3 regions of the Rhodococcus sp. IEGM 1318 genome follow, and region 2 is predicted to be linked to each of the others. Evidence: riboswitches for the same ligand, from Rfam matches in the RefSeq annotation. Region 2 holds a riboswitch; each other region holds the start of a gene.
The links. Region 2 has a riboswitch for thiamine pyrophosphate ahead of R4P65_RS08815 (3-oxoacyl-ACP reductase). Riboswitches for the same ligand answer to the same signal wherever they lie in the genome.

Region 1 (9,616 bases), on a different contig from region 2:
GGACTTCCTCGGCAAGGATCCTGCCGAGCTGAATCAGATAGTTCTGCACCTCGGAAACGGCGCTTCGGCCTCGGCGGTCAAGGGCGGCAAGGCTATCGACACCACGATGGGCCTCACCCCGCTCGAGGGTCTTGTCATGGGCACTCGCAGCGGCGACATCGATCCCGGCATCATCTTGCACCTCAACCGCAACTCGGGAATGAAGGTCGACGAGATCGACGACCTCCTCAATCGTCGTTCCGGTTTGAAGGGACTCTCGGGAGTCAACGACTTCCGCGCTCTGCTCGCACTGATCGAGGGCGGCGACGAAGACGCAAAACTCGCGTACGACGTCTACGTACACATGCTCCGCAAGTACATCGGTGCCTTCATCGTTCAACTCGGCGGCGTCGACGTCATCACCTTCACCGGTGGCGTCGGGGAGAACAACATCGACGTGCGACGCGACAGCCTGGCCGGCCTTTCCCGTCTCGGTATCGAGGTCGACCCGGCTCTCAACGAGGCGAAGAGTCGCAACGAGCGTCGTATCTCCGCATCCTCGTCGGCCGTCGAAGTGCTCGTGGTCCCCACGAACGAGGAATTGGCGATCGCCCGCGCGGCAAAGGCTTTGGTGGCCGCGCTGTAAATCTCGGGGCGCGTCAGAAATTGCTGCGGGGACGTACCGCATTTGCCCGGTCGACGAGGGCGTAGCGGTGTGTGCGGGAGGTCGTGGCGCGAGCGAGGGCGCGAAGGCAGGCTTCGGCTCCGGTGCGTAGACCTTGCTCGGTGAAGGGCAGGTCGAGGATGGGTTCGAGTTCGGTGTGCGAGCGGTTGCCGTAGCGAATCCAATCGAGTGCCGTACCCAACACCAGGGTTCGCATCTGCAGACTTCGGCTCTCTTCAGCAGGTAGCGCCCGAACACGACGGGCGGCTTCCCTCAGAGTCGATTCGTCGAGTTCGGCGATCGGAACACCGGACAGCATCGTCAATGCGCTCGACATCCGCGCGACGTTGTAGTGCCGGGAAGACGTGGGGACTTCGTCGAGGGCGGCGATGGCTGCCTTCTTGTTGCCGTGATCGGCGAGTTGGCGAGCGAGCCCGAATGCTGCGCTCACGTAATTCCGTTCGGTCCGCCAGACGGTGCGGTAGTACTTCTCGGAGAAGCGGCACCATTGGTCCGGGTCGTCGCTCTCCCAGTGCTGGAGAATCAGTTCTGCCGTCGCTGCCAACGCCAGCTTGGGTGCCGCCTCGCCTGGCAGCGCGGTGAGGACTGTCTCGAAATGACTGAAAGCAGACTCGAATCGGCCTGATTGCAACGCCGCAAGTCCTCGATACCACTCGATCTTCCAGTGGTCCCCGATGTTCTGTTGGAGTTCACCCAGAACAGTCAGTGCGGTTTTCGGATCGCCGAGATCGAGATGAGCCTTGGCCTCGGCCAGTCGAACCTCGCCCGAGACGGAGGCCGCCGGTGTGCCGGATGTTCGGTCGATGCCGTTCTCACGGGCATGCTTGAGAGCATCGAGAGTCTGAGACGGTTCGCTGTGCACCGCTGCTGCCAGCAACGGCGCGCTGGGATCGGTGGGGTCGACCAACGGAATGGGAAGTGCGTGCGCAACTTCGCGCGGATCGAGAGCAGCGTCGTGGCTGACACCGTCGACGTACACATCGGTTTGCCCGACCAACTCGTCGGTGCCGAAAGACGTTCGCTGCCTGCTGAACACGAGCGAGAGTCCGGGGTTTTCCTGCCCGGTCTGCTCCGCGAGGATTTCTCGCAGAACGCCGGTGAGCTGGCCTGCGATCTCCTCGGCGGACTGGAATCGCTTCTTCGGGTCCGGGTCGGTGGCGCGCAACAGCAGGCGGTGAAAGAACTCGTGGTCTCGCAGCAGTGGCTCGTCCTCGGGTTCGGGGAGGCCGTCGAGATACCTTCCGTGCTTCGAGGGCATGTCTAGAGTGAGAACCGCGAGTGTTCTTCCGACGGTGAAGATGTCGGACGCGATAGTCGGGCCGGTCTCGATGATCTCCGGTGCTTGATAGCCGGCAGTGCCGTACAGGTATCCGTAGTCTTCGATTCCGGACACGGCACCGAGGTCGATCAGCTTCAACTGATCCTCGGTGACCATCACGTTCTCGGGTTTGAGGTCGTTGTACGCCAGGCCGGTGGAATGCAGATAGCTCAGTGCCGGAAGGATTTCCAGAACGTAGCCGATCGCCTGCTCGATCGGCATGTGCTTGCCGTCCGGGAATTCGGCCAGCACCTCGCGCAACGATCGTCCGCCCACGTACTCCATGACGATGTATCCCATGGGTGTGCCGTCCGGGCGCGGATGCTCGACGAAATTGAAGATCTTGACGATGCTGGGGTTGGCGACCTCGGCGAGGAACTGACGCTCGGCCACCGCGACGGCCTGCGCTTCGGAATCACCGAAATGCAAGAGTCCCTTGAGAACAACCCATCTGTCGCTGACATTGCGATCGATCGCGAGGTAGATCCATCCCAGGCCGCCGTGCGCGATCGGTCCCTGGACCTCGTACTGCCCCGATACGAGTTCGCCCTCTTCGAGCAGTGGGCGGAAGTCGAAGGTGGAACCGCACTTGGGGCACGTTCCGTGCTGAGTTGCCTTGGTGCTTGCGCTCTTACGGCCGACCGGTTCGTTGCACTTCCAACAGAACCGTTTGCGTTCGGGGACCGTCGGGTCACTCATCACCGCAGATGCCGGGTCGATCTGCGGGACGGGGGGAACCTCGACCAGACCGCCGCCGAGGCGCAGCTTGCGCCCCGACCGGTTGCGACGGGATCGGGTGGAGCGGCCGGTGGGGGAGGAGGACGCGGACGGCGTGGTTCCCCGCATCTGGGCCGACGTCGGTTCGAGACGCTCGTAGGCGCCGGTGGCTTCGGGTTCGGGACGCTCATAGGCACCGGTGGCTTCGGGCTCAGGTCGTAGGGCTGCCTGGGTGGCGTCGGGCTCGGGGCCGGTCTCTTCGGTCATGTCAGCCTCAATCCCGGTAGACAGCCGGCGGGGGACCGGGTGACGGACCGAGGACACTGAGCCAGCGGTCGTAGATACGGTTCCAGGTTCCGTCGCCCCGGATCCGATCCAGTGTTCCGTTGACGAATCGGACCAGATCGGGGTTGTCCTTGTTGACGCCGATTCCGTAGGGTTCGGCGCCCAGTGATCCGCCGACCATCATCAGGTACGGATCCTGCGAGGCGAGCCCGGCGAGAATCGTGTCGTCGGTGCTGATCGCGTCCACCTGCCCCTGCTGCAGGACGACCAGGCAGTCGGACCACATCGGGACGGTCACGACGGTGGCTTCCGGTTGGAGTTGCTGGATTCGAGTGGCCGACGTCGTTCCGCGGGCAGCGCAGACCCGTTTGCCTGCGAGGTCGTCGATGCCGCGGACGGGTGACCCCTGCAAGACCTGAATTCGTTGTTCAGCGGAGAAGTACTGCGTCGAGAAGTCGACCTTCTCACGCCGGTCACACGTGATGGTCATGGTTTTGACGACCACGTCGACCATCGATTCCTGAAGCGCAGCGATCCGATCGTCCGACGTCAGGATCCGATACTCGATCTTCTCCGGGTCGCCGAGCAGATCACGGGCGATCTCGCGGGCGATGTCCACGTCGAAACCTTCGAGGCGTCCGGTGGCCGGATCGCGAAAGCTCATGAGATTGGAACCGGTGTCCAAGCCCACGATCAGACGCCCGCGCGCTCGGATGGCGTCGAGGCTCGGGGTGGGTGGCCGCGGCGAAGCGTCGGCGGGGGTCGGCCGCAGGCTTGCGGTGAGGTTGGTGCACGAGGCGGCGGTCGTCGGCGTCGGGCTGGGAGCGATCGTGGCTTCGGCGGGTAGCGGCGGTTCCGTGTACGACGTGCCGGCTGAGTTGTTCAGGTCTTCGACTCGTCCCGCACCGCACCCAGCGAGTAGCAGCACGGCCGCCGCAAGAATCGCGATGCGTGCAACCGGGCGCTTCCGCTGTAACCCTGCTGTTCCAGTCACTGGTACTCCCGCAGTCGGGGCCAGAATCCGATGAAGATTCCGGCTACACCGAGAACTGCCAATACAGTCATGCCCGGTGCGGAGGCCGCCAACACACGTGAGGCGTACGAGACGTCGGATCGAAGATTTGTACGCGAATCCACGATTCCCTGCCAGAGTTCGTGATCGAGCCTTCCGTACTCCGCGGCCGAATCCTGTTCTCCGGCGCCGATGGTGATGGCTGCGGCGGACGTGAAGTCTCCGTTTCCGAGACGGTCGTACATGCGCGTGTGCGCAGCCACCCACCGCTGGCGCGAGTCGAGTGCGGCGGTCAGGACTTCGCTGTTCACTCGGGCGCGATCATCGTCTTGCAGGCGCTCGAGGATATCGCGCAGAGCGTCGACCTTGCGGGTGAACGTCACGTTGTCCTCGGCGGTTGAATCTCGTCTCGCCAAGGTGAGAGTTTCGACGGTGCGTGCTTGCTGCGCCATGATTCGTGCTTCGGTCAGTTCGTGCAGTGGCTCGGCGCCCGCGTCGAGAGCGCGCCCGGTGGCCAGTGCGGAGACCAGTCCGACGGTGAGCAGCCACAGTAGCGCTGCCGAGACCGCGAGCGAGGCGAGGATCAACCCGAGATTGAAGCGTCGGCGACTCTTGCGGGAGAAGTACACCTGCACCGCGACCAGCGCGCAGAGGACGAGGACGAATGCCACGATCGGCCACCACGGTGGAGCCTCGAAATCGCGCTGTACCTGGGAAACCAGAGTCTCCTGCGATGCGTGCAGTTGCTGAGCCATCGGCAGCAGCGAGGTTTGCATCAACTGCGAGGCCTCGCTCAAATACGCTGCTCCGACGGGGTTTCCGACACGATTGTTTGCCCGTGCGGTTTCGACCAGCCCGGTGTAGACGGACAGGTCGGTCGAGATGGTGGTCAACGCGCTGTGGCCGGCGAGATCCGTCGAGTCGAGGCCGGCCGATGCCTGCACGATCTCCGCCGACGCCTCACCGATCGACTGCGTGTATCGGTCGCGTACCTCGGCGGGTTCGAGGCCGCCGGAGATGAAGGCAGTGGCCGCGGCGGCGTCTGCCAACGACAGCGCGCTGTAGAGATTCTGGGCGGAGTTGGCGAGAGGTTCGGTCTCGACGAGGAGGAGGTCGAGATTTGCCTGACGGTTCTCGATCGCTGCGGTGGCGAGGAGTCCGGCGATCAGGGTGATCGCGATCAGGATCAGTCCGACGACCGTCAGCCGACCAGGTGTGGACGACATGAATGCCTGGAGTTCGCGCCGCAGAAGTGCCCGCTCGTCCTCCGCCGACACGGACGTGGCCTCGGAGGGCGGCAGCGACCGGGGTTCGATGGACGGGACGACACGGTCGACCATCGGGCACCTCATTTCGCTGTTGTACGCGGGCTACCGAGAAATGATGTCGCCGAGAAATGATTCAGGGCATCTTCGCGAGCATATAAGCATCACCTACACCTGGAGCAGATTGAAACGGTTAGTGTGGGACAACGGCGAGAGCAGGCGGAGCGAGGTAGTCGATGCGTGGTGACGGTGACGGTTGGTCCATCGGGTCGGACGGTACGCGGCATTGGGGTAAACACGGTGCCGCCGGGCTGCTCTTGCGCGCCCCCGATTCGGACGGATCGCCCATGGTCTTGCTGCAGCATCGTGCTGCGTGGAGCCATCAGGGCGGAACGTGGGCACTGCCCGGCGGAGCGCGGGACTCACACGAGAGCACGACGCACGCTGCTGTCCGGGAAGCCCACGAAGAAGCAGGTATCGCCGAGGACGCCGTCCGCGTTCGCGGCGAGGTAGTCACCATGCGCGCCGAGAGCGGGTGGACGTACACCACCGTCGTAGCTGACGCGGCACATCCACTGTCGACGGTTGCCAACGGTGAGAGCACCGAGTTGCGGTGGGTCCGTGAAGCCGATGTCGATTCGCTGCCACTGCATCCGGGATTCGGTTCCTCGTGGCCGGAACTCCGTACTGCGCCGGTTGTGTCGGTAGACGCCGACCCGCACACCGTCCTGCTCGAGGACGGCGGATTCGGATGGTTGTCGGGTAGTTCCACCGAAGACAGTGACCAGAACCTGACTGAGGCGAGTAGGACGGCGAGCAGCACCCAGTCGTAACAACTCGAGTCTTGACAGTTTCGTACACAGCAGAAGGGCCGGACTCCTCAGGAGTCCGGCCCTTCCGTGTTTCGGTCTCCCGACCGAAACGAGGCTCAGCTGAGCGAGTTCAGCGCCGTGATGAAGCTGACCGCGGTGATACCGAGCTTGAGCAGCTCGCTGATCTTGCCGAGGTTCAGGTCTTCGAGCGATTCGGTGCTGAGCGAGCCGGTGTCGAGGGATCCCATTTAGTGCTCCTAGGTTCAGTTAGTAACTGGAGGTAAACTACAACAAACCGAATGGGATGTGACACGCAATCGGAGCAACTGTGATTAAGATCACGTATTCCGACATTTCGGACATTCAATCGCGCCTAGGAACTGGGGGTTTGTTGTCTGATCGGACAACTTCCGTTCATGTTTCGAGTCAGGCGTGCTGACCCGTAACTGTGCGGATTTGTCCCGGCAAACAATTGACGGTCGCCAGTTACCGGTTTTCAGCGTCCAGCGACGGCTGCGGCGAGGCGTTGCGCGGCCGCCTGGGGATCCGACGCTTGCGTGATTGCACGCACGACGACGATGCGAGTGGCACCGGCATCGAGCAGCTCGGGCAGGCGTTCCTCGTCGATGCCGCCGATCGCGAACCAGGGACGTGGCGGTGCGGCGTCGGCAGTCGATCGAACCAGTTCCAGGCCGGAAGCACTTCGATTCGGTTTGGTCGGTGTCGCCCAGACTGGTCCGGTGCAGAAGTAGTCGACGCCCTCTTCGATGGCGGCAAGACTCGCCTGCGCGCGGCTGCTCGTCGAACGGCCGATGACGACGTCTTCGCCGACAAGAGTTCGCGCGTAGGGGACGGGGATGTCGTTCTGGCCGAGGTGGAGGATGTCGGCACCGGAAGCCATTGCGAGATCCGCGCGGTCGTTGACGGCCAACAATGCGCCGTGGCGCCGCGCTGCCGTTGCGAGAATGCCCAGCGCTACCAGTTCGTCTTTGGCCTCGAGCGGGCCGAACTCGCGCTCACCGGCAGAGCCCTTGTCGCGCAATTGGATGATGTCGACTCCGCCGGACAATGCTGCCTCGGCGAACTGCGCGAGGTCGCCTTTCTCGCGGCGCGCGTCGGTGCACAGGTACAGCCGTGCTGCTGCCAGGCGCTCGCGCCGGTCGATGACGTTACTGGGATGTGTGGGGTGCACGGAGCAAACGGTAGCCTCTAGGGAGCAAGGTTCGACACGGGAGTCCTGAAACGTCGTCGTCACTTTTTGTCGTGGCTGCGAGGTTCGTAGGGCTGAGAGGGGATCGCGACCAGATCCCGACCGTCAGACCTGACCCGGATCATGCCGGCGCAGGAAGTGGAGGTGGAGTTTCGTGAATACACACGCTCGTACGGTGTCGGTGGTCGGCGGCGGTGTCATCGGTCTCGCCATAGCGTGGCGCGCAGCCCGCGACGGTTGGTCCGTTCGGTTGTACGACCCGTCCATCGGATCAGGGGCTTCGTGGGTGGCGGGTGGAATGCTTGCACCGCTTTCCGAAGGCTGGCCGGGTGAAGAAACAGCGTTGACGGTTGGTGCAGCGTCCCTGGAACGGTGGCCGGCGTTCGGTGAGGAGCTCAGAAAATTCGGGCAATCGGTCTTCACCGCGGACAGCTCGCTGACGGTTGCGCTCGATGCTGCCGACGCGCAGGACCTGCAGACCATCGCCGAGTGGGTGAGCTCGCAGGGTCACGAACTCGAAATCCTCGGTCGCGCCCGCATCCGTGAACTCGAACCCATGCTCGGCCGCGGAATCAGATCGGGACTCATGGCTGTCGGTGAGTCCGCCGTCGACAACAGACTTCTGCTGGAGGCGTTGCAGAAGGCCTGTGTGGAATCCGGCGTCGAATTGATCGCGCGTGCCGTCAACGACCTCGCCGAACTCGATACCGATCAGATAGTGCTCACCGCCGGCATCGCGTCACCCAAGCTGTGGCCCGGACTGCCGGTGCGGCCGGTCAAGGGTGAGATCCTTCGCCTGCGCAGCAGACCTGGAGTCACCCCGGCGCCCAGCCGCACAATCCGCGGAAGCGTCCACGGACGACCCGCGTATCTCGTCCCGCGCGGCGACGGAATCGTCGTCGGGGCAACACAATACGAGTCCGGTGAAGACACACAGGTCACCATGGCGGGAGTGCGGGACCTGATCAACGACGCCGAGGCACTGATGCCCGCGATCGGCGAATACGAACTCTACGAATGCGCGGCAGGCCTACGTCCGATGACGCCGGACAACCTGCCGTTGATCGGGCGCGTGTCCGATCGTGTTGTCGTCTCCACCGGGCACGGCCGCAACGGCGTTCTACTGACGCCCGTCACCGCCGATGCGACGCTCGCGTTGTTGAACGGCACATCTTTGGTCGAGGTAAAAGGAACCGAACCCGAGCGGTTCGCAGCAGCTAAGGAAAATTCATGAGTGAGCAGGTCCCGATCGGGATCACCGTCAACGGCGAAGATCTCGAGTTCGATCGAGCAGTCACGGTGACCGAACTACTGACGCACCTCGAGTTGCCCAGCAAGGGCATCGCCGTCGCCGTCGACGGTGCACTGTTTCCGCGCGGGCGTTGGGACGAATCCGTCGGACGTGGTTGGGAAATCGAGATCCTCACGGCGGTGCAGGGTGGCTGAGCAGGATCTTCTCACCATTGCGGGCCTTAGTTTCGGTTCCCGGCTCATCACCGGGACGGGCGGCGCCGCCAACCTCGCGGTGCTCGAAGAAGCTCTGGTGGCCTCGGGCACCGAACTGACCACCGTCGCGATGCGGCGAGTCGACGCGGCCGGTGGCACGGGTGTTCTGGACCTGCTTCGTCGCCTCGGAATCGAACCGTTGCCGAACACCGCCGGGTGTCGGGGCGCCGCCGAAGCGGTCCTGACAGCGCAGTTGGCACGCGAAGCGCTCGAGACGAACTGGGTCAAACTCGAAGTCATCGCCGACGAGCGGACACTGCTGCCCGATGCGATCGAACTCGTCTCCGCCGCAGAACAATTGGTGGACGACGGATTCACCGTTCTGCCGTACACGACGGACGATCCGGTGCTGGCGCTTCGCCTCGAAGAGGTTGGTTGCGCTGCGGTCATGCCGCTCGGTTCACCCATCGGCACCGGGCTTGGTATCGCGAATCCGCACAACATCGAGATGATCGTCGAGCGCGCCGGCGTGCCCGTCATCCTCGACGCCGGGATCGGAACGGCCAGCGACGCCACCCTTGCCATGGAGTTGGGCTGCGACGCCGTCCTGCTTGCGACAGCGGTGACGCGGGCCAAGAATCCCGCGCTGATGGCGTCGGCGATGCGTCACGCTGTCGTGGCTGGTTTCGAGGCGCGGCACGCCGGCCGGATCCCCAAGCGATTCTGGGCTCAAGCGTCGTCCTGAGGGACGAGATCCGGGTGATTTCTCGGGGTTCTGCCCGAATTGCCCGGACTCATGTCCTACCTGAGTACCACTCGGAACTAGACCTGTGGCCGATGTGCTGGTCATTGCCGGTAGGGCAGAGTTCTCCTCATGATTGAACTGA
Region 2 (9,616 bases):
CATAGACGAGGCCTTTCTCGAGGTCGGCGGGCTCGCCAAGATCGTGGGCAATCCGCTGCAGATCGGAGCCAACCTCAGACGCGACGTGGCCGAGCAGGTCGGACTACCGATCACGGTCGGAATCGCACGCACCAAGTTCCTGGCCAAGGTCGCCAGTGCATTCGCGAAACCCGACGGATTGCTGCGAGTGCCGCCGGAGGGCGAGACCGAGTTCCTGCATCCCTTGCCGGTCGAGAAGCTGTGGGGCGTCGGCAAGATCACGGCCCAGAAGCTGCGAAACTTCGACATCGTGACGGTGGGCGACATCGCTCGGCACGACGAATCCTCGATCGTCTCGATTCTCGGGGGTGGCGCCGGTCGCCATCTCTACGCGCTCTCGCATAACCGAGATCCACGCCCCGTCCGCGCCTATCGTGGCCGCAGTTCGATGGGTGCTCAGCATGCGCTGGGTCGCGGATCCCATCCCCGCGCAGAACTCGATGCGTCGTTGATGTCCCTTGTCGACCGTGTCAGTCGACGCATGCGTTCGGCGCAGCGGACGGGGCGCACGGTCACGCTCCGGCTCCGCTTCGCGGATTTCACCCGGGCAACTCGATCTCACACGCTGCGCCGGTCCACCGCCGACACAGCGGAATTGCTGAACGCCTCGATGGTGCTGCTGGACGAAGCGATACCGATGATCGCGGACAAGGGCATCACGTTGATCGGTGTCGCTGTCTCCAACCTGGATCGGGACGGCGCCGAACAACTCGAATTGCCCTTCGACGGTCCAGGATTCGCGGGTCCGGACACTGCCGCCCTCGACTCGGCAATGGACAGTGTTCGGAAGAAGTTCGGCTCCGCGGCCCTCACGAGGGGAGTGCTCCTGGGACGCGATCCGGACCTGTCGGTGCCGCTACTGCCGGACTAGGTGAGGTTTTCTCGCAGAGTCGCTCCCTCGTATTCGCGACGGAACAACCCACGCGCCTGCAGTACCGGAATCACGTGATCGACAAAATCTTCCAGACCCTGCGGATAGGTCGGCGGCATCAGATTGAAACCGTCGGCACCGCGGCCGTTCAACCAGGATCCCATCTCGTCGGCAATCGACTCCGGTGTTCCGATCATCGTTGCGTGACCACCACCCGCAGCGAGCGTCCCGAGGAGTTCCCGCACAGTCGGTGCGTCCTTCTCGACGATCCGCAAAATAGTGGCGTAGCGTCCCTGCGGCCCGGTGAACGCTTCGAGTGGAAGCAACGGGGGCACGGGCCCGTCGAGATCCCAGTTCTCGCAATCCTGTCCGGTGAACAACGAGAGTTGGCGTATCGACTGTTCGGTGGGCAGCAGGAGATCGAGTTCGGCCTTCTTCGCCCTGGCCTCGGCGACGGTGCTGCCGACGTAGGTGACCAGTCCCGGCATCACGGCGACCGAACTCGAATCCCGGCCGGCTCGCTCGATTCTCGATTTCACGTCCGCGTAGTAGGTCTGTGCGCTGGGTAAGTCGTAGGCAACCGAATAGATTGCCTCGGCGCGGCGCGCCGCCAGATCGCGGCCCTGCTCAGACGCCCCGGCCTGGAACAACACCGGCCGGCCTTGCGGGGAGCGCGGAACCGTCAACGGCCCGTCCACCCGAAAATGTTTGCCGTCGTGATCGATTCGAGAAATCCTGTTTGCGTCGGCAAAACGCCCCGACCGGTCGAGAATCAGCGCGTCTTCCGACCATGAATCCCACAATGCGAGGGCCACTTCGACAAATTCGTCGGCTCGTTCGTATCGGGATGCATGATCGGGCATCGCCTCGAGTCCGTGGTTGCGCGCCTCCTGGTCGAACATCGAGGTCACGACGTTCCACCCGGCCCGTCCGCCGCTGATGTGGTCGAGCGATGCCAACAGTCGTGCCGCGTGAAACGGCGTGTAGAAGGTCGTGGAGATGGTGGTGACCAGGCCGACATTCGCCGTCGCGCGGGCCATGGCAGTCAATGCGGTGATCGGCTCCAGAAACCACGATGCGCCCGATTCGGGTTCGCGAACACTGTGACCGTCCGCGAAGAAGACGGCGTCCAACTTGCCGCGTTCGGCGATCTGGGCGAGCGACTCGTAATACGCGATGTCGCCGAGCCTTTCGACCGGTGAATCACGATGACGCCACGCTGCACTGTGATGTCCGCACCCGAGAAGAAACACACCTATCCGTAGCTGTGCACCCATCAGTTCTTGACGAGTCCGCCGTCGACAACCAGGTTCTGGCCGGTCACGGCCCGCGACCAGGGCGAGGCGAAGAACAGTGCGGCGTCGGCAAATTCGTCCGGTGTCGTGACCCGGCGCAGGGGAGTGCTTGCAGCGATCATGTCGAACACCGCTTCCGGCGTCGCGGCACTCGCGTCCGTGGTGCGGAGCAAGCCGCCGGAGACCATGTTGACGGTGATCCCGTCCGGACCGAGGTCGGCGGACAATGTCCGCGTCAGTGCCAACAGTGCGGCTTTGGCTGCGGTGTAGTCGTGGTACGGAACGACCGGATTCTGGACCAGATTGGTTCCGACAGTGATGATTCGGCCGAACCCGAGTTCTCGCATGCCGGGGAGTGCTGCCTGGGTGGTGTTGAGGGTCCCGGCGACAGCTCCGCGTAGTTGTGAGTCGAAGTCGGCCCAGGTGATCGTGTCCGCATTCGGCCGGGCGTCACCGTTGAACGAGAAGTCGACGAGTGCATTGTCGACCACGGTCGAGATCGGTGCGTCGAATCGCTCGAGTGCAGCGGCGAACAATTGATCGACGTAGCTGCGGTCCGTCACGTCTGCCTGGACTGCGAAGGTGCGATCCTCGCCTAGTTCGGCGACCAGGGCCTCGGCGGCATCACGGCTCTTGCTGTAGTTCACGATCACCCGGGCGCCTGAGCGGGAGAATGCTCGACTCAGTGCGGCTCCGAGCCCGCGGGCGCCACCGGTGATCAGGACGATCTGCTCGTTCAGTTCGAGAGCGCGCTGAAATTGCTGTTCGGTCATGTCGACATCCCTCCGCCAGTGCTAACTGGTCAGGTTCATCGGGTCTGATCTCAGCCGACTTTTTCGGCACCCCGTGTCACCGTCCATCAGACCACGAGAGGTGGATCTTCCTGAACGCGGGTGCGTAGTAGTTGTCGGCGCGATGAGTTTTCGATCGCTGGGGAGTCGTTATTGCAAGCGAAGTGGCAACCGGCCGCTCGCCTTCGCCCAGGGAGATTCCGATGACCACCCAGCCTGCCCACCACGACACCCTTTCGGGTAATGCAACACGAACGGCACCTTCGGGGACCGCGCGCAAGCTCGGATACGTCCTGAGTGGTCTGTTCGTTCTTTTCATGCTCTTCGACGGCATCATCCACATCCTCAATCTGCAGACGGTCAAGGATGCCTCGGCCGAACTGGGACTGCCGGACTCTCTCGCCCTGACAGCCGGGGTTGTGCAGTTGATCTGCCTTGCGCTGTACGTGATTCCGCGAACCGCCGTGCTTGGCGCGATTCTGCTCACCGGTTACCTCGGTGGTGCTGTGTTGACCAACCTTCGAGCTGAACAGCCTCTGGTGAGCACCACATTGTTTGCCGTCTACACCGGAATCGTCATGTGGGCCGGACTGTATCTCCGAGATGAGAAGGTTCGCGAGATCATTCCGCTCCGTCGGGCCTGAAATCAGGCCACCGAAGGGGTTGCGTGGGACGCGGCGTCCCATTATGTTTGACCTCATTCAAGTCCGTCGACTGCAATCGGCGGACTGGCCGTGAGGAGACACCGATGGCTCGGTCAGCGTCGATCGAAGTGGAAATGCCGTACCACGAGGTACTGCAGACTTTGTCCGAGGGTTCAGTGGCCCGCAGTTTTGATCCCTATCTCGACATCGACTGGGATTCACCAGAGTTCGCGATCGATCCACACGATCCGAGGTGGGTGCTCTCGTCGGTCTCGGATCCCCTCGGAGCGACGCAGTGGTACCAGGAGCAGTCCCTGGAACGTCGAATCGCGATGGGAATGTGGCGTCAGGCCAACGTGACCAAGGTGGGTTCGGCGTTCGAGAGCATCTTGATCCGGGGAATGCTGCAGTACATCATGGCGCTTCCCAACCAGTCGCCCGAGTTCCGGTACTGCCTGCACGAGATGACCGAAGAGTGCAATCACATCCAGATGTTCCAGGAACTCGTCAATCGTATGGATATCGATGTGCCGGGTATGCGTCCGATGTTCCGGCGCCTCTCGCCCATCATCGGAGTGCTGGGTGCCAAGTTCCCGGTCATCTTCTTCATCGGCATTCTTGCCGGAGAAGAACCGATCGACCACTTCCAGAAGGACTTGATCCGCGAAGGTAAGGACACCCCGCCGGCGATGCTCCGCACCATGGAGATTCACATCGCCGAAGAAGCGAGACATATTTCGTTTGCGCACGAGTTCCTGCGCAATCACGTCCCCAGGCTCAGTCGCACCAGTCGGGCAATGACGTCGGTTGCCTTCCCCGGCGCGATGCGTTGGCTCGCAGGCGAAATCATGTCACCGCCCAAGGAATTCGCCGAAGAATTCGGCATTCCCGAAGACGTGATGACCAGTGCCTTCTGGGGCAGCCCGCATTCGCGCCGAATTCTGGGTAACTACTTCGGTGAAATGCGGGCCCTGGCAGACGAACTCGGTCTGATGAACCCGGTGTCGAAGCGGGTGTGGCGAAAGCTGGGCATCGACGGCGACTACGCACGCTATCGCGGCGAGCCGAAGCGCTCCGACAAAACACGGATCTAGTCGGGCGGCCCGGATCTAGTCAGACAGCGAGGACTGGCCGTCGGACGACACCAGTTCAGCGATCAGCGTGGACAATTCGACGTGGGGATCGATCGTGAGCCCGCTCGAGCGGGCAACGCCGTCGAACATGTACCAGGTGTATTTCGCGAGGTCGGCGACGATCTCTGCGCGGCTCGGTTTCGGATCAGTGCTTCGGACCCAGTGAGTGAGCGTGCCCTCGACCATCGTCACCACTGCGAACGGTAGTGAATCGAAGGGCGACGAATCGATCCCCACGGATCGGCCGACTTCGGTGATGATTGCGCGGGCCGAGTCGGCGATTGTCGCCTTCAGTCTGCTGATCGCGTCGATGCTCTCGTCGTCGTAGTCGGTGGGGCCGGTACCCATGAACTCGTGAATACGAGGATGCTCGGTGATCCACTCGGCGACGGCGCTGATGGTACGGGACAGGATCTCGTCGAGAGTGCCGACCGAAATGCTCATCGACGCATCCAGGGCAGCTGCAAATTGGCCGAGCACAAACGCTCGGACTCGTCGATCGAGGTCGTCCCGGCCGCTGAATTGCCGGTACACCACCGACTTGGCGAGACCGGCCCGGTCGGCGATCTGCTGAACGGACACCTCGGCACCTGTTGCCCGCTCTTCGATCAGTTCGACAGCCGAGGTGAGTATCCGTTTCTGACGCTCGGAGTTGTGCCGCTCCCACCGAGCTTCGCGACCGGTCAACTCCGCAGTGGCAGGTTGCGCAATTGCGTCGCTCGGCATCGGGTCAGTCTATCCGGACACCACCCGGCTCGGGATCGGGCGCGGCATCGCGCATTCTCGTCGGCACAACGTGGGACACTGGTCGAGTGAGGTTGTATCGAGACACGGCTGTGGTGCTGCGCCTGCACAAACTTGGCGAAGCCGACCACATCGTCACGTTGCTCACTCGTCAGTTCGGGTTGGTGCGTGCCGTGGCCAAAGGTGTCCGCCGAACAACCTCCAAATTCGGCGCCAGACTCGAACCGTTTGCTCACATCGACGTACAGCTTCTCCCGGGCAAGAATCTCGACATCATCACCCAGGTGCAGACCGTGGATGCGTTCGCCACCGACATCGTCGACGACTACAGCCGGTACACGACGGCGTGTGCGGTACTCGAAACTGCCGAGCGGTTGGCCGGTGAGGAACGCGCGCCCGCCCCACAACTTCAACGATTGACGGTGGGCGCACTGCGCGCGATCGCCGAGCAGGCACGACCGGTCGAGTTCGTGCTCGACGCTTTCTTGTTGCGGGCCATGGGCTATGCGGGTTGGGCACCTGCCCTCGAAGAGTGTGCGCGCTGCAGCGCTCCCGGACCGCACCGGGCATTTCACGTCGCCGCAGGTGGAGCCGTGTGTACCTATTGCCGCCCGGCGGGTGCTGCGACGCCGTCGCCCGGAGTGCTCGACTTGATGGAAGCGCTGCTCCGAGGGGAGTGGGAGGGTACCGACTCGGCGCCCGCGACTCTGCGGACGCAAGCCAGCGGACTGGTCGCGGCACACTTGCAGTGGCATCTCGAACGCCAATTGCGGACGTTGCCGCTGATCGAGCGTTCGAGGCCGCATGCAGCCGTCGAGGTCGACTTGCCCGTGAGGCAGGATGGAACCCGTGATTCGACGACGCGAACCGCGAACTCCGCTTGATTCTGCTGCTGATCGGGTGATCCGGCCACCGGACCCACATCCGTCCGGGGCGACCCCGCCGATCCTGCAAACCGAACTCATCCCGCGCCACGTCGCGTTGGTGATGGACGGCAACGGTCGGTGGGCTCAGGAGCGAGGTTTGCCGCGAACCGCCGGGCACGAACGCGGCGAAGCTGTCCTGATGGACACGGTGTGCGGTTGCATCGAGATGGGCGTCGAGTGGCTCTCCGCCTACGCCTTCTCCACCGAGAACTGGAAGCGCAGTCCCGACGAGGTTCGATTCCTGATGGGCTTCAACCGTGACGTCATCCGTCGCCGACGCGACGAAATGAACGAAATGGGTGTGCGTGTTCGGTGGGCCGGTCGTAAACCGCGCCTGTGGGCGAGTGTCATCAAGGAACTCGAGATCGCCGAAGAACTGACCAAGAACAACACCGTCATGAACTTGACCATGTGTGTGAATTACGGCGGCCGGGCCGAAATTGCCGATGCGGTAAAGGAAATCGCGAAGCGTGTCGCCGCCGGTGAGATCAATCCGGACAAGATCACCGAGGCGACGGTGGCCAAGTACCTCGACGAACCCGACATGCCCGACGTCGATCTGTTCCTGCGTCCGTCGGGAGAACAGCGGACGTCCAATTTCTTGATCTGGCAATCCGCCTACGCCGAAATGGTGTACCAGGAGAAGCTGTTTCCCGATTTCGATCGCCGCGACCTGTGGGCCGCGTGCGTCGAATTCGCCTCACGCGACCGTAGATTCGGTGGCGTCAAATGACAGGGGAGAACATGACCGACACCACCGACGAAGCAGCCCACCTACAAGAACGTGCGGCTGCCTCGCTGGCGCATTTCGTGACGGTCGATGTGGCTGCCGACGGATCACTGGGTTTCCAGTACTCCGGCGCGCTGTGTTCGATCCAGGCGATGAATCTGTCCGAGGGTCTGGACGTGCTGTCCATGACGTGTGTTCTCGCATGGGACCGACCGGTCAGCGCGGCACTGCATCGCAAGGTGGCCGAGCGGAATCGCACCATCCAATTCGGCTCCATCGCGGTGTTCGGCCACGGCAGTCTGGCGGACGTCATCCTGCGATACACGTTCCCTGCCGCCGGACTGGACGACGAGGCACTGACCACGATGTTGCTACTCGCGCTCACCGGTGCCGATACCGCCCGTCAGGGTTTGATTCCCTGACGCACTCAGCTGGCCGCGCAGTCGCGGCAGGTGCCGAAGATCTCGACAGTGTGACTCACTTCGGTGAAACCGTTGTCCTCGGCGATGGTCTGTGACCACTGCTCGACCGTCGGGCCCTCGACCTCGACGGTGAATCCGCAGTTGCGGCATACCAGGTGATGATGGTGGCCGGAGGAGCACCGACGGTAAACGGACTCGCCCGTGTCGGTGCGCAGAACGTCGATGGTTCCGGCGTCGGACAGTGCCTGCAGCGTGCGGTAGACGGTGGTCAAGCCGATGCCCTCACCGCGCTTGCGCAGTTCGTCGTGCAGTTCCTGTGCCGACTTGAATTCGTCGATGTCGTCGAGCAAGGCGGAGATGGCGCTGCGCTGCTTTGTGGAACGAACGCCGACGGTGGCCGGTCCACGTTTCGAGGTCGTACTGCCCGGAGTGTTCATGCGGTGGAATCTCATCCTTCTTCGGCGTGGGCGACAGCGTCGACGACGATGTGTGCGAGGTGATCGTCGACGAGTCGATAGAGAACTTCTCGTCCGTTGCGTTCGCCGCGGACGACGCCCGCTGCTTTGAGAACGCGCAGATGCTGGCTGATGAGTGGCTGAGTGACACCGAGAGCGCCGACGAGTTCGTGAACGCAACGCTCCGACTCGTGCAGTTGAAGCACGATCGCGATCCGGACGGGTGCAGCCAGTGCCCGCAGAATTTCGCCGGCGGCCGCCAAGGTCTCCTTGGGTGGCACGGGCGCGGGAGGTGCGGCTTCGAACGGGTCGTGCGTGTGTCCGAGGTCGGAATGATCATGGCTTTTGTGGAGATCGCCGGTATCCGCAATGCTCACAGCGAGGCTCCTTCGAGGGGTAGATCATGATGTCCGGGCATAGCCATCTCACCACATTATTGCAAATCACTTTCATTTTGATATGCACAAGTATGCATGTCAACCTTGGACGGAAGTGCGTGGCAGCCGCCAGATAGGCTGATGGTGCGAAAAGCGCACGAAAATCATGCATCTATTACCCAGATGGAGAGCAATCGAGTGGCACCCAAGTCCAAGATCGAAGCCGTTGTCAATCTCGCCAAGCGGCGAGGCCTGGTCTACCCGTGCGGTGAGATCTACGGCGGTACCAAGTCCGCGTGGGACTACGGCCCGTTGGGTGTCGAGCTCAAGGAGAACATCAAGCGCCAGTGGTGGCGCAACATGGTCACCAGCCGCGAGGACGTCGTCGGCCTCGACTCCTCGGTGATTCTGCCCCGCGAGGTGTGGGTCGCATCCGGTCACGTCGGTGTCTTCAACGACCCGCTCGTCGAGTGCCTCAACTGTCACAAGCGTCACCGTCAGGATCACCTGCAGGAGGCGTACGCGGAGAAGAAGAAGCTCGACAACCCGGACGACGTCACGATGGACCTCATCGGTTGCCCCGATTGTGGCACCGTCGGCCAGTGGACCGAGCCGCGCGACTTCAACATGATGCTCAAGACCTACCTCGGCCCCGTCGAGAGCGAAGAGGGCATGCACTACCTTCGCCCAGAGACCGCGCAGGGCATCTTCGTGAACTTCGCCAACGTACTGACCACCTCGCGTAAGAAGCCGCCGTTCGGCATCGGCCAGATCGGCAAGAGCTTCCGCAACGAGATCACCCCCGGCAACTTCATCTTCCGCACCCGCGAGTTCGAGCAGATGGAGATGGAATTCTTCGTCAAGCCGGGCGAAGACGAGCAGTGGCATCAGTACTGGATCGACTACCGCCTGGACTGGTACACCGGCCTCGGCATCAACAAGGACAACCTGCGTCTCTACGAGCATGCGCCGGAAAAGCTTTCGCACTACTCGAAGGGCACGACCGACATCGAGTACCGCTTCCACTTCCAGGGCAGCGAATGGGGCGAGCTCGAGGGCATCGCGAACCGTACCGACTTCGATCTCTCGACGCACTCCAAGCACTCGGGCACCGAGCTGAACTACTACGACCAGACGACGGGCGAGCGTTACACGCCGTACGTCATCGAGCCGGCGGCCGGTCTCACGC
Region 3 (9,616 bases), on a different contig from region 2:
ACTCCACAGAACGCAGACGCGGCGCGCCGCAACCGGCCGCCCTTTCGAAACGGAGCCCGAAGATGACCGAGACAGTGGCGCACAATCCCGCGGAAACGCGGTTCGAGATCCGAGTCGACGGCGAACTCGCCGGTTTTGCCGAGTACTCGGACCATTCCGGCGTCCGTGATTTCCACCACACGGTGACCTATCCGCAGTTTCGCGGGCGCGGGCTTGCCGCCATCGTGGTGCGTGAAGCGCTCGACCAGACCCGGAACGAGGGATTGAAGATCCTTCCGACATGCTCGTACGTCGAGAAATTTGTTGCGGAGAACCCCGTTTACCAGGCATAACCGAACGAGGACGCTCCGCGAAAAATCACTCGCGGACCTGCAGACCCCGCTGCTAGCGTCGATGGTGCCGTCGTCGAGATCCCAGGCGGCACCGTCTCGGGGAAGGAAAGAACGTGGTCGCCTCAGCAGATCGGCGTCCACCTGCGTCCACGGACGTAGCTACCCCCAGCTATCTCCCTCTCGTCCTAGTCAATCTCGCGACGCTGTTCTCGGCGATCGGCAACGGTATCGCCATCGTCGTGCTCCCTTGGCTGGTTCTCGAACGAACCGGCAGGGCCACCGACGCGGCAATAGTTGCCGGCGCCGCAGCCATTCCACTACTCGTGTCGAGCCTGTTCTCAGGGACCTTCGTCGACAAGTTCGGACGTCGTCGAACATCGATGATTTCCGACGCTCTCTCGGCGATGTCCGTTGCAGCGATCCCGATCATCGCGGCCACCGCGGGCTTGACGATCCCGGTGATCGCGGCGTTGGCCGCGCTCGGTGCGGTGTTCGACCCCGCCGGAATGGCGGCGCGGGAGTCAATGCTGCCTGCAGCAACTCGGACCGCCAAGTGGAAGCTCGATCGAACCAACAGCGTGTACGAGGCCAATTTCAACGTCGCATATCTGATCGGCCCTGGCATCGGCGGTGTCCTGATCGCAACGATCGGAGCGGTGAACACGCTCTGGGTGACTGCGGCAGGTTTTGTGTTCTCGATCGTCGTGGTGGCCTTCATCCGGCTTCCCGGCGCCGGAGTGCCCGAACACGAACATCGTCCGAAATCGATCTGGCACGGCACACTCGACGGTCTTCGGTTCGTCTGGAACAACAAACTGCTGCGCACTCTGGCGCTGATCGACATGGCCGTCGTCGCGCTCTACATGCCGGTGGAGAGCGTCGTGTTCCCGGTGTACTTCACGGAGTTGGACCAACCGGCCCAACTCGGATCGGTGTTGATGGCATTGGCGATCGGCGGCATCATCGGCTCTCTCGCCTACGCCCCGCTGGCACCGATCATGTCCCGGCGCCTGATCATGATTCTTGCTGTCGCCGTCCTCGGCATAGCGATGCTGGCCATGGCGCTTCTACCGCCGCTGTGGGTGATCCTCGTACTCGCCGGACTACAGGGTCTCGTCTACGGACCAGTCGGCCCGATCGCCAACTACGCCATGCAGACGCACAGCCCGGAGCACATGCGCGGACGCGTCGTCGGTGTCATGACGTCGACGGCCTACGCTGCCGGCCCGCTCGGCTACCTCGCGGTCGGCCCTCTGCTCGATCAACTCGGAATCGCGTCGACCTTTGTAGCCCTGTCGATTCCGATCATCCTGATTGCCGCGGTCTGTGCCTCCCTGCCGGTGCTTCGCGAACTGGATCGTCCGCGGCACTCGACCGACGTCAGTTGAACCCCATCACGTCGTTGCCCCAGGCGACGCGCAGTCCGTGATCGGGGTCGCTGACGAGGGTGTCGGCCGAGTCGATCAACAGCGTCGACCGCTTCTCTTCCTCGTACGGCGCCCAATGTTTCGAGCCGTCGAGAGCTGCCGGCACGGCATGCCTGGCGAAGGCCAGCCATCGCCGTTGGATACGGCCGGCTACCTCCATCGCGGCCTTCCGCCCACCCAGCCAGAACGTGGGGTCGACGTTCAGGGTTCCGAAATTGCCGAATACATAGGGTAATTCGGTCGCATGGCCCGCGCCGATCCGTGCGGCCTTGAGCATCGGCGTCGCGTGATCGAAGCGGTACACCCACGTAGGGGAATGCCTGCAGTGGGCGTCGGCAATCCACAGAGTCGGCATGCGAAACGCCGCGTCCCGTGAGAGCGCCAGCGCGCCACTCGGTTTCGCGTGATCTGGGTAGGCCGACATGATCTCGGCAAGTTTGGTCGCGGAGATGTCGGGGTGATCGTCCGCCAGTAATTGGAGCATTGCCTCGACGGACTGTGCGCTCACCGGCATCAGCGGCGACTTCATGAACTTGAAGATCGACGCCTCGTCCTTGTTGGAACCGATGATCAGTGGGATTCGGTGCGCGTATCCCTTCTGGAAAGCCGCAACCGGGTAGTGCGGCACCAGATCGCGATCGACGACGGGTGCCATTGCCAAAGTTCCCGGAATCCGTGTCGGAATCTCGTTGACCAGGTCATCGCTTGCCTTCACGAGAAGTTCGAGATCCGTGGTCAGCAGATCGCCTGCGTCTTCAGGGTCGATCGAGAGCAGTTCGAGAAACCGCTCTGCCACGGTCTTGGCGCGCTCGGCCCCGTAGACGGAGGTCGCGGGAGGACTCTGGGCAATCGCACGATGGAACAGACCTTCGGCGCTCGGACAGGTCATGAGCGTCGTGATGGATCCTGCGCCTGAGGACTCACCGAACACGGTCACCGCACTCGGGTCACCACCGAAGGCGTCGATGTTGTCTCGAACCCATTCGAGCGCCGCAATCTGGTCTCGCAGACCACAGTTCGATTCGAAAACGGTATCCCCGGTGGAAAACGCGGACAGGTCCAAGAATCCCAGTGCGCCGACGCGATAGTTGAAGGAGACGAGAACGACGTCACCGGTTTCAGCCAGATGACGGCCGTCGTAGATCGTTTGGGCGGCAGACCCGAGGCAGTAGGCGCCGCCGTGAATCCACACCATCACCGGTCGAGGCGTGCCGTCGGGTCGCGGGGCCCAGACGTTGATCGACAAGCAGTCCTCGTCGATCTTGAAGGCCCGATCGATCGGAACCGCCGGACTCTGGCCTTGCGGCGCGATCGGCCCGAATTCACGACAGTCGCGCACCCCGTCCCACGGCTCTGCGGGTTGCGGCGCGCGGAACCTCCGTGCACCTACCGGCGCTGCTGCGTAGGGCATGCCCTTCCACGCGAACACACCGCCATCCGGATACCCGCGGGCTTCACCGCCTCTGGCACGGATCACCAGTGTTCCGTCCTCGCCGAGATTTGGTCGAACGTCGGTCTCCATGTCTGAATCCCCTCCCGACCCGCGCGTGTGGCAATCAAGACCAAACCTACCAATCTCGGACCGGTGTGCGCCGAGTACACAATCCCTCGGTGTTAAGGTCGCCTAGTTCTGACACGGGGTGCTCCGCATGGGCGGGGCTGAGAACACACCCGGGAACCTGATCAGGTAATGCTGACGAAGGGATGTCATGGCTACTACGCAGCCTGCATACAATTCTGCCGAAAACTCGGTGGCCACAGCGCCGTCGACGGATCGGTTCACCGATCGACTCTGGGCCGAGACGAAGGTCCTCCGCGAGTCGATCGACTCGCTCGAGTTCCTCCGCCGCCTCGGCGACGGAACATTGCCTCTCGACGCGTTCCGCACATACATCGAGCAGGACAAGCTCTATCTCGAGGGATACTCGAAGGCGTTGTCCCTGGTCGCGGCCCACGCCCCGGATCCGCAGTCCGCGGGCTTCTGGTCGAATTCCGCGTCCACGGCAGCGACAGTGGAATCTGCGCTTCACGACGGCTTGCTGACCGGTGGAATTCTCCCCGCGGGATCGGGAAAACTGGAGCATTCGCAGGCCTGCCTGGGATACGTCTCGTATCTGACGGCGACTGCGGCAACGGCGCCTTATCCAGTGTCCGCAGCGGCAGTACTCCCCTGCTTCTGGATCTATGCCGAGGTCGGCCGCGATCTTGCCGCTTCAGCGCGCGAGGTACTCGACGCCGATCCGTCGCATCCGTACGCACAGTGGGTCACAACCTACGACGCACCCGAATTCCACGAATCGGTAGCGCAGGCTCGCGTACTGGTCGATGCTGCGGCTGAAGCTGCCACCGAGACAGAGCGAGAGGCGATGAGTGAAGCGTTCCGCATCGCCAGTCGCTACGAGCTGATGTTCTGGGATTCCGCACTCCACCAGCAGCCTTGGCCGGCGTCGTGATGTCGTTCGCGGCGCTACGCCGCACGCTTGCCACTTCTGCCGCGATCGCAGCCGCATTCACAGTTCTGACCGGATGCGCCTCTGACACCGGCTCTTCCGACGGGACCATTCGGTTCGCACTCGACTGGACACCGAACACGAACCACACCGGTTTGTACGTTGCACTCCAAGAGGGCTACTTCGAGGACGCCGGTCTGGACGTCTCGATCCTGCCGTACAACAACACCTCGCCCGACACCCTCGTCGACGCCGGTAACGCCGAGTTCGGCATCAGCACACAGAGTCAGGCCACGTTCGCCCGTGCGGCCGGCGCCGCCACTACGTCCGTCATCGCGCCACTTCAGCACCGCGCCACCGGCATCGGCGTGAAGGCGGATCGTGCGGACATCACGCGTCCGCGTGATCTCGACGGAAAGACGTACGCGGGGTTCGGCGATCCGGGTGAAGTCGAGACGCTGCAGCAGATCATCCGCAACGACGGCGGAACCGGGAACTTCACGACGGTCACGCTCGGAACGTCCGCGTACGAAGCCGTGTACTCGGGCCAGGCAGACTTCACCGTCTCCTACTTTGCTTGGGAAGGCCTCGAAGCGGAGCGAAACGGAACCCCGATGCGGTACTTCCAGTACACCGATTACGGCTTCCCCGATGCGTATTCGATCGTGATCAACGGCAACCAGCAGTGGTTGAAGGACCATCCCGACGAGGCACGCAAGTTCGTCAAGGCCGTTCAACGCGGTTATCAGACTGCTGCCGACAACCCGGACCAGGCCGCGCAGGACCTCATCGACGCGAATCCCGGAGCATTCACCGACGAAGACCTCGTCCGTGAGAGCCAGCGGATGCTCGCCGCCGACTACATGAAAGACGCCAACGGAGTCGTGGGCGCCCAGAATCTCGAAACCTGGTCGGGCTACTCAGGATTCCTCTTCGACAACGGGTTGCTCGCCGGACCGGACGGGAAGCCGTTGACCCAGAAGCCGGACTGGTCGGAGTACTTCACCAATGAGTATCTCGACGCGTCCTGACGTGAGCGGGCGATTGGTCTCGACCACGCGGCGGGCGCTTCCCGCGCTCGCCGTGGTGGTGCTCCTCGTGGCGGCATGGCAGATCTACGTCGAGATCAGTGGGATTCGGCCGCAAGTACTCCCGTCTCCGGGTCGCGTTGTTTCCCAGGGTTGGGACAACCGCGAGATCATCGCCGGCCACGCCTGGTCGACATTGCAGGTCACGTTGGTCGGCTTCACCGTTTCATTGGTGTTGGCCTGGATTCTTGCTGTGGTCGTGGACTTTTCGCCGTGGTTGTCACGCGCGCTGGTACCACTTTTCGTCGTCTCGCAGACGCTGCCGATCATCGCCATCGCGCCACTGATGATCATCTGGTTCGGCTTCGGGTTGCTGCCGAAGGTGTTGGTGATCGCACTTGCGACGTTCTTCCCCATGACCATCGGACTCATCGAGGGATTTGCCGCGGCCGACCGGGAAGCGGGCGCTCTCCTGCGCAGTATGGGCAGCACTCGCTGGCAGGAGTTCCGCTACGTCCGCCTTCCTTCGGCGATTCCGCGATTCTTCACCGCCCTGCGTATCGGTATCACGTATGCGGTCGTGGGCGCGGTGTTCTCCGAATACGTCGGCGCAACTTCCGGTTTGGGTATCTACATGAGCACCCAAAAGAACTCCTTCCGCACCGACCTGGTGTTGGCGGCCGTACTGGTGACCGCGTTGATTAGCGTCACGCTGTACTTGCTGACGTTCGCCATCGAGCGCATCGTTGCACCATGGGCAATGAACGAAAGGTCGCGGACATGACTGACCCGATGGTCGAGGATGCAATGGTCGAAATTCAGGACCTGACCAAGAGATTCGACACGGCCGGAGAATCGCGTCTCGTGCTCGATTCGGTGTCCTTCCGCGCCGACGCGGGCGAATTCGTGTCGGTGATCGGGCCGAGCGGCTGCGGCAAGAGCACGATCTTCAACGTCCTGGCCGGGCTCGAATCCCCGACCTCGGGTTCGGTCCGTGTGGGCACGCGCGCAACTGAATCCGAAGCAGCCGCCGAGGTGCACACCGCGTACATGCCGCAGAAGGATCTTCTGTTCCCTTGGCGCTCGGTACTGGACAACACGGCCCTCGGTTTGGAAGTGCAGGGAGTCGGCAAGAAGGAAGCACGCGAGCGCGCTCGTGAGTTGTTCCCCGCGTTCGGCCTGTCCGGATTCGAGGACGCCCGGCCGTCACAGCTGTCGGGCGGTATGCGCCAGCGAGCGGCGATGCTGCGCACCGTTGTTCAGGGCAAACCTGTCCTGCTGCTCGACGAGCCGTTCGGCGCACTGGACTCGTTGACCCGCACCGAGATGCAGGCTTGGCTGCAAGACGTGTGGCAGCAGTACCGGTGGACCGTGCTGATGATCACCCACGATATTCGTGAAGCGATCTATCTGTCCGACCGCGTGGTCGTTCTGTCTGCGCGTCCGGCAACGGTCAGGTGCGTAGTCGACGTCCCCTTGCCGAGACCACGCGAACTGGACATGATCACCACGCCCGAGTTCGCCGACGTCGAGCGTGAACTGCTTGCCGTTCTCCACGACGAGACGCGCAAGTCGCTACGCCCCTAGTAGTTACTGATAATGCAGTAGTTACTGATAATGCGCTGAGAGAGTTTCGAGTTCACCTGGAGTTCAGGAGAACGCGCACCGAAACCTGACGAGGTCACGTACCATGATCCGGCGCTTTCACCCAAAACGCCTTAATATCAGCAAGATCCGAACGCTCGACACGCAGTCCGCCAACGCTGCACAATTCTCCGTACTCTTCGGTAACGTACACTCGGTCGCCTACGAGACCAACGGCCAGAAGGTAACTGGACGGTAAAGCGGAATCGTGGAGGCACAGTCATCGCAACAGATTTGGAAAGGGACAGCGTGAGCACACTGCAGTCAGGTCAGAGCCTCGGAGTCGGCCAGGAACTCAAGTCCGACAACGGCGCATACACCCTCACTTTGCAGGACGACGGCAACCTGGTTCTGTCCGAGGGCGGACAGGCTGTTTGGGCCGCAGGCACCAACGGATCCGGCGCCAACCGCGCCGAGGTGCAGGCTGACGGAAACTTCGTCATTTACAAGGACTCCGACGCCGTGTGGGCATCGCAGACCGCAGGCAACGACGGTGCCTCCCTCTCGGTTCAGGACGATCGCAACGTCGTTCTGTCCGCCGGTGGAAATGCTCTGTGGTCTTCGGACACTGCAATCGAGGCTCCGGCCGCCGAGGCTGCCCCGGAGCCCGCTGCGGCACCCGAGCCCGAGCCTGCACCCGCCGCTCCGGCAGCGCAGAGCTACACCGTCGAAAGCGGCGACACCCTGTGGGCGATCGCAGAGCGTTTCTACGGTGACGGCAACCAGTACCAGCGCATCGCGGATGCAAACGGCATCCCGAACCCGGATCTCATCAACGCCGGTCAGGTACTGACGATCCCCGCCTGATTCACTGCTTGACCTGGCCCTGGGTGCCGACGTCCGCGTCGACACCCAGGGCCTTTTGTGTTCTACGCCACACAGATTCGCGTCCCGCCCAGCAGGCCCTGATACTCCATTGCGGCATCCTTTCGCCTACAGTACTTCCGTACTGCTCCCAAAGGACAGGTGTGCATGAAAGACAGAACAGTCATGATCGGCGCTGTCGCAGTGGCCGCTCTCTCTCTGACATCAGGCCTCGTTTTCGGCGGAGCAGCCGGCGCATTCGGTTCCGGCGGCCCTGTGGTGAAGCCTCCGGCTCTGGTCTCGTCGCTTTCCGTGGAGTCCGTCGCCGGGATCGAACCGGCCGCGTTCTACAGCTCGGTTGCAGTCCCCACGGTTGTCATCCCGCCGACGCCGACCTGGCGAATCGCCGACGAGACGACTGCTCCTCGTAATCAGCCGCTGGTGGTGACCGCGACAAGCACGAACTCCGCTACGTCCACTACGACTGCAACGAGTACGACAACACCGGTCTCGTCCACGACCACCGCGTCGGCTACCGCGACCTCGTCACCGACCGCGACAGCCACGACCACCAAGACCAGCACCACCCCAGTTGTCACGACCGGGTCCACGCCGCCCGTCGTCGAGGTCTCGCCCGTTCTTGCCGGATAGTCCTCGCTCTTTCGCCTGCATACCGCCTGGCGTGACGGCGGTTACAGGCACACTTCAGTCGCCGCTCTCGAATAACCGATCTACCTGCGACTACCTTCCTCGTCGTCACGGTTCGTGGCCCGCTGCAAACCGGTCGACCGGAAAAGGACAGCAGCATTGTCGGAGCCTCGCGATACCGTAGAGGTCTGAGCTTTTGCGGAAGGAGGTGGCTGATGAGCGCAATGGGCTTCGATCTCGATGTCAGTGTCGACCGGGCGTGGGCAGAATTTCAACGTCGCCTCGGCGATCACATTTCCATCATGGTCGACGGCGACGTGCTTGCCGTGGAATCGTCCACCGGCGACTTCGATCCAGCTGACGGCGCAGCGCCATGCGTTCAGTTCCTCGTGTGGGACGAGAACACAGTCCGCTGCGAGGTTCCTTCCAACGACTTCCTTCATCCACGCTATCGACTCGAAGATGCCGACGAACAAAAATTGATCGCACTCGGCTGGAATCCGCCTTCCGAGAATCTCGAGGATCCGAACAACTCCCCCGCCTTCTGCGTCGACAAGGCACAGAACTGGGCCGATCAGCTCGCAGCGATGACTGTCGCTGCATTCCGTGATGTGTTCGGTGTACAGCACCCGGCATTTCTATCCAGCGACCTCACCGGCAACGAGCAGACTCCGGATTTCGATCCGTCGGTTGTCGAGTCGACAGAACTTCCGACACTCGACCCCACCGCGGCCTACATGCCCAACGACATCGACCATCTCAAGGAGTTGGTCACTCTCGCTTTGCTTCCCATGCTCGGCACGCTTCCCGAGCGGGACAGCGACGGGGACATACCAATTCGGGTCGGTTCGACTGTCATGTTCGTCGGTCCGCTTTCCGAGTCCATGGACGTGCAGTTGTTCTCCCCACTCGTTCAGGACATCAGCAACCGCACCCGTGCAGCCGAGGTCATCGCCGATCTCAACCGCAAGTGGTCGCGCATCAAGTTCGTCTTGATCGACGACCGTCTGTCGGTGTTTCTCGAGGTGGCGGGTTCACCATTCGTTCCCAAGCAACTCACCGATACGTGCGCCGCCCTGACGTCGTTCCTGCGTACCGTGGACGACGAGTTCGCCGCACGCGTCGGCGGAGACCTCTTCTTCGCGAACAAGAGCGGTGACTCCTCCTCGCTGCAGCCCGATCTGACGGCCGAGGACCTGCCTCCCGAACTCGAGACCCTACTGCACCTCGATCTGGACGTGGCCGAGGATCTCGACGCGGTAGCCGATGTCTGTGGTCGTGAT

Region 1: linked by a shared signal. The riboswitch ahead of thiO (glycine oxidase ThiO) and the one ahead of R4P65_RS08815 (3-oxoacyl-ACP reductase) in region 2 are both predicted to bind thiamine pyrophosphate.
Region 3: linked by a shared signal. The riboswitch ahead of R4P65_RS27230 (TenA family protein) and the one ahead of R4P65_RS08815 (3-oxoacyl-ACP reductase) in region 2 are both predicted to bind thiamine pyrophosphate.

Annotation. Positions count from the first base shown of each region.
Region 1 covers NZ_JAWLSC010000010.1:64-9,679, reverse strand. The annotation lists gene R4P65_RS21945 (acetate kinase) at 1-625, shown strand, start outside; gene R4P65_RS21940 (serine/threonine-protein kinase) at 639-2,966, opposite strand; gene R4P65_RS21935 (glutamate ABC transporter substrate-binding protein) at 2,974-3,978, opposite strand; gene R4P65_RS21930 (hypothetical protein) at 3,975-5,336, opposite strand; gene R4P65_RS21925 (NUDIX hydrolase) at 5,498-6,094, shown strand; gene R4P65_RS21920 (hypothetical protein) at 6,190-6,321, opposite strand; gene thiE (thiamine phosphate synthase) at 6,570-7,265, opposite strand; TPP riboswitch at 7,292-7,438, shown strand; gene thiO (glycine oxidase ThiO) at 7,438-8,517, shown strand; gene thiS (sulfur carrier protein ThiS) at 8,514-8,729, shown strand; gene R4P65_RS21900 (thiazole synthase) at 8,722-9,474, shown strand.
Region 2 covers NZ_JAWLSC010000003.1:143,228-152,843, forward strand. The annotation lists gene dinB (DNA polymerase IV) at 1-910, shown strand, start outside; gene R4P65_RS08810 (LLM class flavin-dependent oxidoreductase) at 907-2,187, opposite strand; gene R4P65_RS08815 (3-oxoacyl-ACP reductase) at 2,187-2,978, opposite strand; TPP riboswitch at 2,969-3,062, opposite strand; gene R4P65_RS08820 (DoxX family protein) at 3,200-3,640, shown strand; gene R4P65_RS08825 (AurF N-oxygenase family protein) at 3,745-4,734, shown strand; gene R4P65_RS08830 (TetR/AcrR family transcriptional regulator) at 4,750-5,499, opposite strand; gene recO (DNA repair protein RecO) at 5,586-6,401, shown strand; gene R4P65_RS08840 (isoprenyl transferase) at 6,358-7,176, shown strand; gene R4P65_RS08845 (YbjN domain-containing protein) at 7,173-7,595, shown strand; gene R4P65_RS08850 (Fur family transcriptional regulator) at 7,601-8,032, opposite strand; gene R4P65_RS08855 (ArsR/SmtB family transcription factor) at 8,044-8,427, opposite strand; gene R4P65_RS08860 (glycine--tRNA ligase) at 8,626-9,616, shown strand, end outside.
Region 3 covers NZ_JAWLSC010000014.1:52,350-61,965, reverse strand. The annotation lists gene R4P65_RS27245 (GNAT family N-acetyltransferase) at 63-332, shown strand; gene R4P65_RS27240 (MFS transporter) at 536-1,720, shown strand; gene R4P65_RS27235 (carboxylesterase/lipase family protein) at 1,713-3,281, opposite strand; TPP riboswitch at 3,386-3,481, shown strand; gene R4P65_RS27230 (TenA family protein) at 3,469-4,212, shown strand; gene R4P65_RS27225 (ABC transporter substrate-binding protein) at 4,212-5,240, shown strand; gene R4P65_RS27220 (ABC transporter permease) at 5,218-6,021, shown strand; gene R4P65_RS27215 (ABC transporter ATP-binding protein) at 6,030-6,824, shown strand; gene R4P65_RS27210 (LysM peptidoglycan-binding domain-containing protein) at 7,131-7,688, shown strand; gene R4P65_RS27205 (hypothetical protein) at 7,854-8,336, shown strand; gene R4P65_RS27200 (T3SS (YopN, CesT) and YbjN peptide-binding chaperone 1) at 8,549-9,616, shown strand, end outside.